Regions from separate parts of the Sporosarcina sp. GTC18466 genome, predicted to be linked through region 3. Evidence: predicted binding sites of a transcription regulator. Region 3 holds the regulator's gene; each other region holds the start of a gene.
What was found. The regulator CtsR, encoded in region 3, represses protease genes until heat stress. The targets are predictions, from matches to a motif close to ATGGTCAATAAAGGTCAAACA.

Region 1 (5,550 bases), 770 kb from region 3:
AAGGTTCACGAACTTGTTGTAGCTTGGCACCAGTATGATGGCCAGCACCACAATGATTCCGATAATGATTGCTAAAGGTCCAAGCATCTTTTTCATTCATACCCACTCCTTCTCCGTCTCTATAAATTCAATGTACCCGCCCGTGTGCTCACGCGAAACGTTCTTACTAGTGTATACCGTTTAGCGGGCGAAAAAGTTTCATGGAATTTTCACGGCGCGGAAAGACGAAGGGACCCCCCTGCCGTTTTCCGCCGCGATTCATGCACTTTGCAAATTAAAAGCAGTTCATCAAAAATAGCCGCCGCCCGGTAGAGTGGCATTGCTTCGTTCGGCAAGGCGATTGCTTCGTTTCCAGCATCGATTGCTTCGTTCGCCGAGGAGATTGCTTCATTCCAGGCACCGATTGCTTCGTTCTAGAGCCTGATTGCTTCTTTCCGGCCCCTTATTGCGCAAAATCGCATCAAAACGGCTTCCAGCACACCGTTATATGGCGTTGCTTCGTTCGGCAAGGCGATTGCTTCGTTTCCAGCATCGATTGCTCCGTTCGCCGGGAAGATTGCTTCATTCCAGGCCTCGGTTGCTTCGTTCCTGGGCCTGATTGCTTCTTTCCGGCCCCTTGTTGCGCAAAACCCCGCCGTTTCAGCTTCCAGCACCCCGTTACACGCCGTTGCTTCGTTCGGCAAGGCTATTGCTTCATTTCCAGCACTGATTGCTTCGTTCGCCGGGGAGATTGCTTTATTCCAGACCTCGATTGCTTCGTTCCAGAGCCTGATTGCTGCATTCCGGCCACTTATTGCTTCGTTCGCGGCCACCATCACACACGTCCTCTTAACCTGCGGCCCCAAACAAAAAAGCATCCCCTAGTAAGAGGATGCCCGAAAATCTTATTTCATGTCTTTCATGTCGCTGCGCGTGATGATATGGTCGATGAGACCGTATTCTTTTGCGCGTTCCGCTGTCATGAAGTTGTCACGGTCTGTATCTTTCGCAATGACATCGATCGGCTGGCCTGTGCGTTCTGCGAGGATGCCGTTCAATTTCTCGCGCAAGAACAAGATGCGTTTTGCCGCGATTTCAATTTCTGTCGCCTGTCCTTGTGCTCCGCCAAGCGGCTGGTGGATCATGACTTCCGCGTTCGGAAGCGCATAGCGTTTTCCTTCTGTTCCTGCGGTGAGGAGGAACGCACCCATCGATGCCGCCATGCCGATACAGATTGTCTGGATGTCCGGCTTGATGAACTGCATGGTGTCATAGATCGCCATACCCGCAGTGATGCTGCCGCCCGGGCTGTTGATGTAGATGGATACGTCTTTCTCCGGATCTTCCGCTTCCAGGAAAAGAAGCTGCGCGACGATCGAGTTCGCAACGTTGTCGTCAATCGCACTGCCGAGCATGATAATCCGGTCTTTCAGCAAACGGGAATAAATGTCATACGCGCGTTCTCCGCGATTCGTCTGTTCAATGACTGTAGGAATTAGGTTCATTTCATTTCCTCCTTCAGGGTGTATACTAATCGGTCTGTTGAAATTGTATTTCAACCGTGTTCTAATCATACCTATTATAGTCAACAATGGTCAAATATAATGCTTTTAAATTCCCTATTGCATTCTTTCCACATTGGCGCTATAATAAAACTTGTCCGCTAGAGAAGCAGACAGCAACTATTGATTTGCCCTCGTGGTGCAATGGATAGCACGCAAGATTCCGGTTCTTGAAATGTGGGTTCGACTCCTGCCGAGGGCGTCCTAAGACATCTTGTCCTGATTCAATCAGGGCGGGATGTTTTTTTATTCCCTGATTCATATGAAATAAAAGGCTGCAGTCGACAAAACCCCACAGCCTCTCCTCTGATCAAATTTCCTTTTCCACCATCGCGGCGAGCATCTCGACCGCTTTTTCCTCGTCCGAGCCGTCTGCGATCAATGTGATCGTCGTCCCTCTTGCGATTGCGAGGCTCATGATGCCCATGATGCTTTTCGCATTCACCTGGCGCTCGTCCTTCTTCAAGAATACATCCGCCATGAAGCGGTTCGCTTCCTGGACGAATAGGGCGGCTTGGCGTGCCTGCAAGCCTGTCTTCAATTTCACTTCTACTGTTTTTTCCTCCATGCCTACGTCTCCTCTCATTTCCTTCTGGCTCTCAAATGCCTCCGCCGCGCAGTTTATCCGCGATTTCCTCAATCTTGCGGAGCCGGTGGTTGACGCCCGATTTACTGACAGGCCCTCCTGAAACCATTTCCCCGAGTTCCTTCAGCGTGACATCCTGGTTCTCGACGCGCAGCCGCGCGATTTCCTGCAGGCGGTCAGGCAGCTGGCCGATGCCGATCGTTCTTTCAATATATTTGATGTTCTCGACTTGGCGCTGCGCCGCGCCGATCGTCTTGTTCAAGTTGGCCGTTTCGCAATTGACGAGGCGGTTGACGCTGTTCCGCATATCCCGCAAGATGCGGACATCCTCGAACTTCATCAGCGAGACGTGCGCGCCGATCAGTCCGAGAAAATCGGAAATCTTCTCCGCTTCCTTCAAGTAGGCGATAAACCCTTTCTTCCGTTCAATCGATTTCGCATTCAAATAGTAATTGTTCATCAAATCGACAAGCGCTTCACTATGCTCTTTGTAGAAAGAGAACACTTCCAGATGATAGGAGGACGTCTCCGGATTATTCACGGAACCTCCCGCCAGGAACGCGCCGCGCAAATACGCGCGTTTGCAGCAATCCTCCCGTACGACCTCTTCCGCGATATCGTGGTTCACCTGAAACGCGCCCATCATAATATGCAAGTCCTCCAGCAGGGGTTTCGCCCCCTCCCGTATCCGGCATATGTATACATTATTCTTCTTCAGCCGCATCTTCTTCCGCACGAGCAGCTCGACCTTATAAGGATACAACCTTTTCAAATTGGAATACAGCCGCCTCGCGATCGCCGCGTTTTCCGTCTGGACGTCCAGGCTCAGCTGCCTGTTCGAGAAAGACAGCGCTCCATTCATCCGGATGAATGCTGATATCTCAGCTTTCACGCAGCAGTCATCCGACTCGATCTGCGTCAATTCCTTCTTCACTTCTGCCGCAAAAGACATATTGTTCCCCTTTCCCGGCACTAAGTCGCTCTACTTGAACGCCGTTACATTCTTTATCGCACTCTTCACCATCTCATTCCGAAATACGATCCATGACCCAGGCGGCCACCCGGTCCGCGTCATGCATCACCCTGTCCTCTTCCACGATGGAAATGGGTTGTACGCAAATCTCCGGAACCAGTTGGCCAAGCTTGTCAATATCATTCTCCACTTGCCATACTTGCTTCGCCAGCCCGGCTGCAGCCAGTTCATCGGTCAGATCGGTCCCGTTCAGCAGGACAATATCAATGAACGGCTGTCCGGCATGCGCATGCAAAGCTGCCACATGCTCGGATGCAGTATACCGGTATGTCTCCCCCGCTTGCGTTGTCAGATTGGAAATATAGATCTTCTTCGCCCGCGCTTCAAGGACCGCTTTCCGTATATTCGGGACAAGGATCGTCGGGATGATGCTCGTGTACAGACTGCCCGGTCCAAGCAGGATCAGATCGGCGTCCAGGATGGTCTTGACAGTCTCAGGAAGCGGTTCCACTTCTTGAGGCGACAGGTAGACACGCCTGATTTTGCTTCCATAGACAGGTATTTTCGATTCGCCTGTCACAATCGTCCCGTCATCGAGCTCGGCATGCAGCGTCGTCCGCTGATTCGCCGCCGGCAGCACTTTCCCTTTAATGTTCAGGACGCGGCCCATCTTCTCGATTGCCCGGGCGAAATCCCCCGTGATATCGGTGAGCGCGGCCAGCATCAGATTTCCGAGTGAATGGCCTTTCAGGTCGTCCGAAGTCGAGAAGCGGTACTGGAACATCTTCTCGATCAATGGCTCAACATCTGAAAGCGCTGCCATAACTTGGCGGATATCACCAGGTGGTGGAATATCGTACAGATCCAACAATCGGCCCGAGCTGCCCCCGTCGTCCGCCACCGTCACGACGGCTGTCAGATCGACGGGATACTTCTTCAATCCCCGGAGCAAAGTGGACAATCCGGTTCCGCCACCGAAGACGACAATTTTTTTCATTTTACCGGATTGCTTCATGTTGTCAACCCTTTCTTTTCTCAACATCCCGGTGCGTGATGAGCGTGCGATACTCCTCTTGGAACCGTTTCCCGAAATACTCGGCGAGTGTCACGGACCGGTGCTGGCCGCCTGTGCAGCCGAACGCGATGACCACCTGTGATTTCCCTTCGTTCTTATATTGCGGGATGAGGAACTTGAACAGATCGTACAATTTGTCGATCAGCAGTTTTGTATCGTTCCACTTCAGGACATACTCCGACACTTCGCTGTCAAGCCCGGTCAATGGTTTCAATTCCTGTATATAGTACGGGTTCGGCAGGAAACGCACATCGAACACGACATCCGCATCGATCGGCATCCCGTGCTTGAAGCCGAACGAGATGAAATTGACCGTGAACGCAGCGCCGCCCTTTGTGGAAAACTCCGCGATGATCTTCTCCCGCAATTCGCGCGGCTTCAGCAAGGATGTATTATAGATCGAACGGGCGCGCCCTTTCAGCTCCTGCAGCAGGCCCCGCTCCATCTGGATGCCGGACAGCGGCAAACCGCCTTCCGCAAGCGGATGCGAGCGCCGCGTCTCCTTATAGCGCCGGACGAGCGTCGCGTCCTCCGCATCGAGGAACAGCAGCTGCGCCGTAACCCCTTCCCGCTGATTCAAATCATCCAGCGCGCCGATGAGTGCTTCAAACAGGCTGCCGCCCCTCGTATCCATGACAGCCGCAATCCTGCGCATCTTCATATCCGATTTCATCATCAGATCGAGGAACGTCACCATCAGTTCGGGCGGGAGATTATCGATGCAATAAAATCCGAGGTCCTCAAAGCTTTGCATGGCGACGGTCTTCCCGGCACCCGACATCCCTGTGATGATGACGACTTCGACGTCGCTGTTCGGCATTTCATTTCCCATGTATCTCAATCACCCTCCGTTGAATTCTGCAATTCGGCCTTCAGCAGCCGGAATTCTTCTGTATAATAAAACGTCCCGTACTGGGTGCCTGCCTCCTGGACCGCAAACAGCAGATTCATGCGGTCGCCTTCCGCCATCGGAAGGGTGTGCAGCGCCTCCACCGGATGCCATTCGAGAATCCCCTCGCGGTTTGATTCATACGGCACGCCCGTGAGATCCTTTGCGAGGAATGTGAACAGCATCCACTCATCCTTCAGATCTGTCCCACTCTCGTCCATGATCATCATAGTGAAAACGCCCTTCAGATGCGGATCGGTCGGCACAGCGCCGGTCTCCTCCGTGAATTCACGGATTGCCGCACCTTGAACTGATTCACCCGGATCCATCTTGCCGCCCGGAGCGACATACCAGCCTCTGCGCGGTTTCTTCAGTAATAAAACTTGCCCGTCTTTCAGAACAAGCAGATTTGCGATTCTTTGCATAATAAATCCTCACTTTTCCCGCGATGCATAGTTCTAGTATACAACGTTTTCAATTGAAACG
Region 2 (5,550 bases), 1.2 Mb from region 3:
GGCGCCGATCCCTGTCACTACTACACGTCGTTTTTCCATCGTTGTTTTCTCCCCTTCATCATATCAACTGCACGCTTCTTCTAGATGTAGTATACCGGAAACGCGTTTTATTTTCCCCATTTCATACAAATGGCGCCCCATGTAAGGCCTCCGCCGAAGCCGACAAGAACGATGACATCATCATCTTTCACTCTGCCTTCCTCCAAATCGTCATACAGCGAAAGCGGGATGGAGGCTGATGATGTGTTGCCGTATTTATGGACGCTCTTCGACATTTTCTCAACCGGCAGGCCGAGACGTTCCCGGGATGATTCCATGATCCGGATATTCGCCTGGTGGGGGATCAAGTAATCGACATCTTCTTTTGTAAGACCCGCCTTCTCGATGACGTTCACTGCTGATTCACCCATTTGGCGCACCGCGAACTTGAAGACTTCCCGGCCGTTCATGTAAATGTATTTATCCTGGTAAAGATGCTTGCCTCCGCGGCCGTCTGCGCCGAGGTCATACGAAAGGATCCCTCTGCCTTCGGACACGTTCCCGACAATCGCAGCACCCGCCCCGTCTCCGAACAGAACGGCCGTATTGCGGTCTTCCCAGTCCGTGATCTTGGACAGTTTTTCAACGCCGACGACGAGAACGTATTTGTACGTGCCCGCATCGATGAAATGCTTGGCCGTCACGACGCCATACATGAATCCTGCGCAGGCGGCTGAAACGTCCATTGCGGCAGCGTTCATGCAGCCAAGACGCTCCTGGATCATTGTGGCAACAGAAGGGAACGGCTTATCCCCTGTCACTGTGGCGACAAGGATCATGCCGATTTCATCCGGCGTGATGCCGGCTTTCTCGATCGCTTCCTGCGCCGCTTCATACGCCATGTCGGATGTATCCATTTCGTCCGAAGCGATATGGCGTTCCTCAATCCCGGTGCGTGTCCGTATCCACTCGTCGGTCGTATCCATCCGCTTTTCAAGGTCTGCGTTCGTCACAACATGAGATGGGACACATCGGCCAATACTGATCAATCCTACGCTCATTTCCATACCCCGTTCCTTATCATCTATTATTAGTACCTGGTGTTAATTATAAAAGAAGTCAAAGGATTTTTCAATATGATGTCACATTTCCCGCAAGAAAATAGCAGCGCGGCATAAAGTGGTTCCTCCCCGGCCGGTCGTATGGTATGATAAATGGGATTATAGTCAAGAGTATGTTGAGGTGAGAGTAATGAAATATATCATGACATTCGTCTGGTCATTCCTTCTTGTGACAATGGTGAACTATGTAACCGGCTCCATTGCCGACATTACGCCTTTCGATTTCACAGCAGGCGTAATCGTATCTGTTGTTCTTGCGATTGTTGTATTGCTCATTTCCGCAATCATTCCGGACGAGCCAGTCGCGGATCATTAAGAAAATGCCAAAAGAGCCACCCGCTGATCTGCGGATGGCTCTTTTCCTGTTATTCCTTCGTCACGAGCAGTTTGCCGTCTTCCATGGATAAGTGGAGGCGCTGCCCTTCCGAGATGTCGCCTTTGATGATCTCTTTTGCAACGGTCGTTTCCACATGCCGCTGGATGAAACGCCCGAGCGGCCGTGCTCCGAAGTCGGCGTCTGTCCCTTCCTTTACGATCCAGTCGATGACACTGCCGTCGTACACGAGGTCCACGTCTTGCGCGCGGAGCCGTTTGACGAGGTCTCCGAGCATCTTGTCCGCAATCCGGCCGAATGAATCCCCGGAGAGTGAGTGGAAGATGATGATATCGTCCATCCGGTTAAGCAGTTCGGGCTTGAAATGCTGCCGCAGCTCCGCCATCACGAGGTCTTCTGCCGCGTGGTCTTCCGAATCGAATTTGCCGTCCAGCAAATAGGCCGAGCCGATATTCGATGTCATGATGACGATCGTGTTCGTGAAATGGACGAGGCGTCCCTGGCTGTCGGTGATCCGGCCGTCGTCCAAGATCTGAAGCAGGATGTTCGATACGTCCGGATGCGCCTTTTCAATTTCGTCTAGAAGGACGACGGAGTACGGGTTCCGGCGCACCGCTTCTGTCAGCTGGCCGCCTTCCTCGTAGCCGATATAGCCTGGAGGCGCCCCGACAAGGCGCGACACGCTGTGCTTCTCCATATACTCCGACATGTCGATCCGGATGAAATGGTCTTCCGAATCAAATAACGTTGCGGCGAGCGTCTTCGCGAGTTCCGTCTTCCCGACTCCTGTCGGTCCTAGGAACAGGAACGATCCGATCGGCTTGTTCGGGTCTTTGATCCCCGCGCGGGCGCGCCAGACGGCTTCCGTCACGAGCTGCACGGCGTCATCCTGTCCGATGACCCGCTCTTCCAAAGTTTCGCGGAGCCGCAAGAGCTTCTCCCGTTCCCCTTCGACGAGTTTCGTGACCGGGATCCCTGTCCAGCGGGCGACGATCGCCGCAATCTCCTCTTCCGTCACTTCTTCCCGGAGCAGCCGGTTGTCCTGGCTGCCTTCAAGGGGCCCTTCGAGTTCTTTCAGTTCCCGCTCAAGTTCCGGGATCTTGCCGTACTGCAGTTCCGCCGCCTTGTTAAGGTCAAAACGGTTCTGCGCATCTTCCAGTTCACGGCGGTACCGGTCGAGTTCGCCGCGCTTCTCCTGAATTGCACGCAAGGCTTCTTTCTCTTTCGTCCACTGCTCCCGCATGCCCGAGGAGGATTCCTTCAAGTCCTGCAATTCGTCGCGAAGCGCCTCAAGACGCGTCTGGCTGATCGTGTCCTTCTCTTTCCGAAGCGCCTGCTCTTCGATCTCCAGCTGCATGATCCGGCGCGTCACCGAATCCAATTCCTGCGGCATCGAGTCGATTTCCGTCCGGATCATCGCGCTCGCTTCATCGATCAAGTCGATCGCCTTATCCGGCATGAAGCGATCCGTCAAATACCGCTCCGACAGCGTCGCCGCGGCGACAAGCGCCCGGTCATGGATCCGCACGCCGTGGTGGAGCTCGAACCGTTCTTTCAGTCCCCGCAGGATAGAAATCGTATCTTCGATCGACGGTTCACGGACGAGCACCTGCTGGAACCTTCTCTCAAGCGCCGGGTCCTTCTCGATGTACATGCGGTATTCATCGAGCGTCGTTGCGCCGATGCAGTGCAGTTCGCCGCGGGCCAGCATCGGTTTCAGCATGTTGCCGGCATCCATCGCGCCTTCCGTCTTCCCTGCCCCGACAATCGTATGGATTTCATCGATGAACAGGATAATTTCCCCGTCGCTGTCCTTCACTTGCTTCAAGACACCTTTCAGCCGTTCCTCGAACTCACCGCGGAATTTCGCACCGGCAATGAGCGCGCTCATGTCCAGCTCGAAAATCTGACGGTCCTTGAGCCCTTCCGGCACGTCCCCTTTGACGATTCGCTGGGCGAGCCCTTCGACAATCGCCGTCTTCCCGACGCCCGGCTCCCCGATGAGCACCGGATTGTTCTTCGTCTTCCTCGAAAGGATCCGCACGACATTGCGGATTTCCTCATCCCGTCCGATGACCGGGTCCATCTTTCCATTCTTCACTTCTTCCACTAGATTGCGTCCAAACTGCTCGAGCGGAGTCCGCTGATCTTCCTGTACGCCATCCATTCTCATTCGCATTCACCTCATTTAAATTTGTGTTTGACTTTGACTATCTTTGATTAATTTAATTATAGTCCTATTTCCTGATAAAGTAAAGAGGATTGCCCGAGGCACTATATGTTCTCTACCCGTGCTCGGCGGGGCAAAACGCAGCAAGCCGGGGGCGGCAGAAATCAGGCTGACCGCGATGTTTACCCGCTTTGCAGAGAAGTTCTCATTCAATATCCGGATGCACAAAAAAAGCCGCATGACCTGTTGAAACGGTCATACGGCTTCTGACTCAGCGGACGCCGAGCGCCATTTTTGCATAGCGTGACATTTTATCGCGGGACCATGGCGGATTCCAGACGATGTTGACGTCGACGTCTTTCACTTCCGGCAGCTCCAAAAGTTCCTGCTTCATATTGGCCACAATCTGCGGGCCCATCGGACAGCCGAGCGAAGTGAGCGTCATCGTGATGTGCGCTGTCCCCTCATCGTCAAGGTCCACATCATAGACAAGTCCCAGATTGACAATATCGATGCCGAGCTCCGGGTCGATGACGTTCTCAAGCGCCCCGTATAGGCTGCCTTTCATATCTTCATCCATCATTAGCCATTCTCCTCTCCGTTCAAGTACTGGTTCCATCATAGCAAATATCTGCTTATTCATTCAAATATGTTGCCAGAAAATCGCATGCCTCGAGCATTCCGCTGCGTGATACGGCGTGTCCAGCCGTCTTGTCCGTCGTAAAGGTGAAACGTCCTGCCGCGTTTTGGTAATCCTCTTTCGCCGCCATGAAGAAATTATGCGTCGGCTCATACGGCACGACCGCATCCTGCTTGCCGTGCCAGAAATGGACCGGCCGTCCTGCCAGGCGCGACCGTTTTTTCGTCAAATCAAACATGGCGAGCGAGTCGAGCAGCGATTTCCGTTCCTCCGGCGTGACCGGGAGCTCGAACCCTTTCCGCTCGAAACCGGCCATCTGGTGTTTGGCGAGTTCCACAAAGCCCGGCGCCCCCATCATGACGATCGCCGCGTCAATCCAGTCATAGGCGGCAAGGCAGCCGAGTGTTGTAATGCCGCCCATCGATGTGCCGCCGACCCCGATACGCTGGATGCCCCGGCTTGTCAGCTCTTCGTGCAGCAGTTCCACTTCCTCGATCGATGTCAAGATGATTTCCCAGAAACGCAGGCTGAGCTGCACTTCATCCAGATTTTCTGCGCGGACGCCGTGCAAATGTGCTTCCGGCAGCAGGACACGCATGCCTTGCTTCGCCATATTGTATGCATAATGCAGATTATGTTCCTTCGCACTTGTAAAACCGTGCAGGAAAATGACCGCCGGCGCGTCTTCTTTTGTTTCTTCCTCTGAGATATGCAGCAGCGGAATCCCTTTCCATGTCTCTTCCATCACTTTTATCATCATAAACACCTTCTGACTTTTAGTAGAGCGTAACAAAGTTTTTCTAAAAAAACAAAAGGGAACCCTTAAGTTCACCCTTAAGTGCGCCCTTCATTGCACCCTTAAGTTCACCCTTCAGCGCACCTTCCCCGATGAAGGGTTGAAATGATTAACTGGCAGCAAAGCGTGTTATAGTAAAGAATACAATAACCGTATAACTTGGAGGAATTGCCTTTGAAACCGCATTTGATAGTACTCGACCTCGACGGAACATTGCTGACAGATGAAAAGATCATATCCGAAAAGACCGCACATACATTGAAGAAAGCGGAAGAGCATGGCCACAAAGTGATGATTGCGACTGGCCGCCCGTACCGCGCGAGTGAAGTTTATTACAAGCAGCTGGATCTCATGACGCCGATCGTCAATTTCAACGGAGCCTTTGTCCACCATCCGAAAGACAGAAGCTGGAAGACGATCCACGAAACGATTTCGCTTCCTGTCGTCCGTGATGTCATTGACGCGATGCAAGATTTCCCCATCGAGAATATCATCGCGGAAGTGATGGAT
Region 3 (5,550 bases):
GCGGAACGGGCTGCAGCTGCTAGCGCGGGAACATATTGCATCGTCGCAAGCGGCAGGGGGCCGGTGAACCGGGAACTCGATATCGTCGTTGAATCCGTTAAGGAGATCAAAGAGAAGCATCCTCAAATGACGGTTTGCGCATGTCTCGGCATCTTGAAGCCGGGCCAGGCGGAACGTCTCAAAGAAGCGGGCGTCGACCGGTACAATCATAACCTCAACACATCTGCCGCCCACCATAGCAGCATTACGACTTCTCACACGTATGAGGACCGTGTTAGTACGGTTGAATCTGCAAAGACCGCAGGCATCTCGCCTTGTTCGGGAGTCATCATCGGCATGCGTGAAACGAGAGAGGACGTCATCGATATGGCACGCAGCCTCCGCGTGCTGGACGCGGACTCCATACCGGTCAACTTCCTGCATGCGGTCGACGGCACGCCGCTCGAAGGCACGGATGAGCTGACACCCCTTTACTGCTTGAAAGTGCTCAGCCTTTTCCGGTTCATCAATCCATCCAAGGAGATCCGGATTTCGGGCGGACGGGAAGTGAACCTGCGCTCGCTCCAGCCGCTTGGCCTATATCCTGCGAATTCCATCTTTGTCGGTGATTATTTGACGACAGCGGGCCAGGAAGGTGACAACGATCTTCAAATGCTCAAAGACCTCGGTTTCGAAGTCGACCTGCTTCCACTTCAAAAAGAGGCTGCCAGTATTTCTTGAATAATTCCTGCCAACCAAAAAGCACGCAGCCGGCTTCTCGCCGCGCGTGCTTTTTCGTCATACCCGGTATGGTTCCAAGATGTTCTCCTTCCCGTCCGTCAAAAAGTTGAACACTTTATCTGAAGGGTCGTATGGTTCTCCGTAAAATGCTTCATCCTTGTACGTATGGATATCTTCGTACGTCTGTTTCATCGCTTCGTAAACACTTTTCTCATCCGCATCTTTCGGGGACCAATACAGGATCTCGAGGTCATTGTGCTCGCCTGTCGCGATTGAACGGCGGCGATATCCGATGCGGGAAGCGTGGTGGAAATGTTCCCTTGCGTAAAAACGCAGGCGCTTCATCGTATCGGTATCCTCATAATCAACCGGTTCCACTTCGAGGATGATCGGCTTCCCTTTCTTTTTCAATGACATCAGCAACTTCTTTCCCAGTCCTGCGCCGCGTGATTCGGCGGAGACAAAAAGGTAATCAATGAAAATGAAAGATTCCATCTCAACATACATTAGAACGTGATGAGGTCCTTCTTCTTTTATATAGACATTCTTCTTATCTTTCAGCAGCGCGTCCATATGTTCTTTTGACTTCATTTCTTCAATCGGGAAGTACTCACTCAGCTTCTTGTACCAGTTCATGTTGGTAAATCTCCTCCACAGTCGCTATGTACCTGGAGCTTTTTGTTTAAAGAGGGGCCAGTCGTGTGTATAGCATAGGTGTCAATGCTTTGGGGGAAGGACCCTAAATAAGAGGAAAAAAGAGGTCAGAAAAAAATCCTCAGCTTACTGTATACCCGTTCTCACCATATGCAAACATTTTTCCGGATAGTAGGCAAATTCATTGCGAAAATCAAATGGAATCATGTAATATAAAGTCAAAGATAGTCAAAGTCAATTGACATTCACACTTCGAAAGGGAAGGAGTGAAAAACATGCGGAACATTTCGGACATAATTGAAGGGTATTTAAAAATGATTATCGAAAAGGGAGATAACGGCGTCATTGAGATCAAGCGGAGTGAAATCGCGGAGAAGTTCCAATGCGTTCCCTCGCAGATCAATTATGTCATTAATACCCGTTTCACACTGGAACGCGGCTATGCGGTTGAATCGAAACGGGGAGGGGGCGGATATATCCGAATCTACAGGGTGCAGACCAATTCGCATAAAGAATTGATCGAACATATCGTAGAGGGAATCCGTGAGGGCGCCACCTATACAATGGCTGAAGATGTCATATACAGATTGCTGCAAGAAGAAGCGGTCTCTGAGCGCGAAGCGAAAATCATCCTGGCCGCTGTTGACAGGACGACACTCCATTACCCGATTCCTGAACGCGATCATATCAGGGCCCGCATATTACGGGCGATGCTCTTGACGCTTCTGTACGAACAACAGGACGACTAGTGAAACTTACGAATTTGAGGTGGCCTATATGTTATGTGAAATCTGCAATGAAAGACCGGCTTCTGTCATCTTCACACAAGAGACGATGCACGGGGCGACGGAACGCCATCTGTGCGAGAGATGTGCATTCCAATCGCAGATGTCCCACTATGGATCGGGTGAGGAGCCATTATCGATCCAGCAATTTCTATCAAATTGGCTGAGCGGAACAGAAGCCATGCAAGTGCAGCAGGCAAGAGAATCATTCCCTGAAGGGCCGAAATGCCCAGAGTGCGGCCTGACGTTCCGGAAATTTCTTGATGTCGGCAAATTTGGATGCCCGACCTGTTATGAAACATTCCGGGAACGGCTTCCTAGACTGTTTGTCAAACTTCACAATGGGCACTCGGTCCATAAAGGGAAAGTTCCCGTTTCCTTCAATGAGCAGTACGCCCTCAAAAAGCGTGTGGAAGAAATTCGCAGAAAGATGCAGGATGCGATCGCTGAGGAACGATTCGAGGAAGCCGCTGCTCTGCGTGATGAAGCGAATGAGCTGAAACGGATGCTGGCGGAAGGAGGAGGCTCAGGCAATGTCGATCGATAAGTTCATGAAAAATGCGGTGACAGGCTGGATGACTTCCCATGGTGAGCATTCGGATATCGTCATGTCGACAAGGGTCAGACTTGCTCGCAACCTTCGGGGGCATCGGTTCCCGATCGCCGCTACAGACGAAGATGCGAAAGAAGTTGATAGGCAAGTAGCGGATAGCTTGCTTAATTCAGAAAAAAATGGGTATTCCTATATGAAGATGTCTGATTTACCTGTGCTGGATCGGCAGGTGCTCGTCGAGAAGCATCTGATCAGTCCGCAATTGACCGATCCTAAGCGCCAGGGGGCAGTCATCCTGTCTGATGATGAGAAAGTGAGCATCATGGTGAATGAGGAAGATCATGTGAGGATCCAGTGCATTTATCCGGGTCTTCAGATTGACACGGCATACGAAATGGCGAATGAGGTCGATGATGATCTGGAAAAGAAACTGCCGTACGCATTTGATGAGGAATTCGGCTATTTGACAAGCTGTCCATCCAATACGGGCACTGGCATGCGTGCGTCCGTCATGATGCACTTGCCGGCTCTGACAATGACGAAGCAGATTAACAGGATTGTCCCGGCGATCTCGCGTCTCGGATTTGTCGTCCGCGGCAGTTACGGCGAAGGAAGCGAAGCGCTCGGCAACATTTATCAAGTCTCGAATCAGGCGACGCTCGGAAAGACAGAGAAAGAAATCCTGTCGGAGCTGAAAAATATCACGATGCGGATCATAGCCCACGAGAGGAGATCGCGTGAGCTGCTTCTCGCCAAATCGAAACTGGCCGTCGAAAATAAGCTGTTCCGTTCCCTCGGGGTGATCTCGTTTGCCCGGATCCTTCCCTCCGAAGAAGCGGCAAGATGCCTGTCGGATGTCCGTCTCGGCATCGACCTTGGTCTCATCGAAGACCTTGACATGACGATTCTGAATGAGCTGATGGTCTTCATGCAGCCTGGCTTCCTTCAGCATTTTGCGGGATCCGAGCTTTCGGCAGAAGAACGGGATGTCTTCCGGGCGAAAATGTTCCGCGAACGCCTTGCGCCGGATTGCCAGGATCAAGCTGATAGCAGCGGGGAATGAGCATCTTCTTTGCACAGGCAAATGCCGTTTAGTATAATTAAGTCAAAGATAGTCAAAGTCAAACAAAGGACATCTTTTACGAAATGGAAAAACGCCTATATCTTCCGTATAGGAATGAGGGCGGGTTTTTCCTTCATATGCATGTCTTATAAGTTTTGTTTAAAAAAAGAGTTCCCTCTCCCTTTGCCGGAGAGTTTTTATGAAACACGATAAAGGAGTGGAATGGATATGATGTTCAACAACCGTCTTACACAACGGGCGCAGAAAGTTCTGCAGCTTGCACAAGAAGAAGCAATCCGTATGAAACACGAATCCATCGGCACTGAACATATTTTACTCGGCCTCATCAGAGAAGGCGGCGGCATTGCCGCAAAAGCGCTTGAAGCGATCGATGTCAGCTTTGAAACGATTGAAAAGGGAGTGGAAAGCCTTGTCGGCACCGGCACGAAGGAAGTGGGCCCGATCGTCCACTACACGCCTCGCGCCAAGAAAGTGATTGAGCTTTCCGTGGATGAATCACGGAAACTCGGCCACTCGTATATCGGCACGGAACATATCTTGCTTGCCCTCATCCGTGAAGGGGAAGGCGTTGCGGCGCGCGTCCTTAACAATGCGGGCGTCAGCTTGAACCGGGCGCGCCAGCAAGTGCTCCAACTGCTTGGCAGCAACGACACGAGCGTCAGCAGCCAAGGCACTGCATCCTCGGCCTCGACGCCAACGCTAGACGGACTTGCACGCGACTTGACTGAAATCGCGCGGGAAGGGTCTCTCGATCCGGTGATCGGACGCAGCAAGGAGATTACCCGCGTCATCGAGGTGCTTGCTCGCAGAACAAAAAACAACCCTGTCCTGATCGGGGAACCAGGCGTCGGTAAGACGGCAATCGCGGAAGGGCTTGCCCAGCAGATCGTCAATAACGAAGTGCCTGAGATCCTGCGCGACAAACGGGTTATGACACTTGACATGGGTACCGTCGTCGCGGGAACGAAATATCGCGGTGAATTCGAGGACCGCATGAAGAAAGTGATGGAAGAGATCCGCCAGGCGGGCAATATCATCCTGTTCATCGATGAGCTGCATACGCTGATCGGTGCAGGGGGCGCTGAAGGTGCAATTGACGCCTCTAATATTCTGAAGCCGTCGCTTGCCCGCGGAGAGCTTCAGTGCATCGGGGCGACGACTCTGGATGAATACCGGAAATATATCGAGAAGGATGCCGCGCTTGAGCGCCGGTTCCAGCCGATCCAGGTGGATGAGCCGACTGTCGAGGAATCGATTCAGATCATCCATGGTTTGCGAGATCGCTATGAAGCGCATCACCGGGTGAAAATTACGGATGAGGCGATCGAGGCGGCAGCGAAAATGTCCGACCGCTATATCTCGGACCGTTTCCTTCCTGACAAGGCGATCGATCTGATCGATGAGGCGGGTTCTAAGGTGCGCCTCCGTTCCTACACGACGCCTCCTAACTTGAAAGAGCTTGAAGCGAAGCTGGAATCTGTGCGCCACGAAAAGAACGCAGCGGTGCAAAGCCAGGAATTCGAAAAGGCGGCTTCTTTCCGGGATAAGGAACAGAAGATGAAAGAAGAACTTGAAAAGACGAAGGCCGAATGGAAAGAGAAGCAAGGACAGAAGGAGTCTGAAGTGACGGTCAATGACATTGCTGAAGTCGTCGCAATGTGGACCGGTGTTCCGGTTGCGAAAATCGCGGAGACGGAAACTGCGAAACTTCTTAATATGGAAGAAGCGCTCCATGAGCGGGTCATCGGCCAAGC

Region 1: the regulator CtsR is predicted to act here: its motif matches at 1,561-1,581, upstream of clpP (ATP-dependent Clp endopeptidase proteolytic subunit ClpP).
Region 2: the regulator CtsR is predicted to act here: its motif matches at 3,632-3,652, upstream of ACZ5FK_RS05375 (ATP-dependent Clp protease ATP-binding subunit).

The regions. Positions count from the first base shown of each region.
Region 1 covers NZ_AP044037.1:3,004,227-3,009,776, reverse strand. The annotation lists gene ACZ5FK_RS15085 (LemA family protein) at 1-96, opposite strand, end outside; gene ACZ5FK_RS15080 (hypothetical protein) at 414-815, opposite strand; gene clpP (ATP-dependent Clp endopeptidase proteolytic subunit ClpP) at 885-1,484, opposite strand; tRNA gene ACZ5FK_RS15070 (tRNA-Arg) at 1,672-1,743, shown strand; gene ACZ5FK_RS15065 (HPr family phosphocarrier protein) at 1,852-2,109, opposite strand; gene whiA (DNA-binding protein WhiA) at 2,141-3,079, opposite strand; gene ACZ5FK_RS15055 (gluconeogenesis factor YvcK family protein) at 3,153-4,115, opposite strand; gene rapZ (RNase adapter RapZ) at 4,120-5,007, opposite strand; gene ACZ5FK_RS15045 (NUDIX hydrolase) at 5,013-5,489, opposite strand.
Region 2 covers NZ_AP044037.1:1,071,595-1,077,144, forward strand. The annotation lists gene fabF (beta-ketoacyl-ACP synthase II) at 1-39, opposite strand, end outside; gene ACZ5FK_RS05365 (beta-ketoacyl-ACP synthase III) at 108-1,040, opposite strand; gene ACZ5FK_RS05370 (YjzD family protein) at 1,231-1,416, shown strand; gene ACZ5FK_RS05375 (ATP-dependent Clp protease ATP-binding subunit) at 1,466-3,613, opposite strand; gene ACZ5FK_RS05380 (metal-sulfur cluster assembly factor) at 3,876-4,184, opposite strand; gene ACZ5FK_RS05385 (prolyl oligopeptidase family serine peptidase) at 4,240-5,001, opposite strand; gene ACZ5FK_RS05390 (Cof-type HAD-IIB family hydrolase) at 5,215-5,550, shown strand, end outside.
Region 3 covers NZ_AP044037.1:2,237,856-2,243,405, forward strand. The annotation lists gene bioB (biotin synthase BioB) at 1-720, shown strand, start outside; gene ACZ5FK_RS10935 (GNAT family N-acetyltransferase) at 778-1,356, opposite strand; gene ACZ5FK_RS10940 (CtsR family transcriptional regulator) at 1,650-2,123, shown strand; gene ACZ5FK_RS10945 (UvrB/UvrC motif-containing protein) at 2,152-2,706, shown strand; gene ACZ5FK_RS10950 (protein arginine kinase) at 2,693-3,775, shown strand; gene clpC (ATP-dependent protease ATP-binding subunit ClpC) at 4,004-5,550, shown strand, end outside.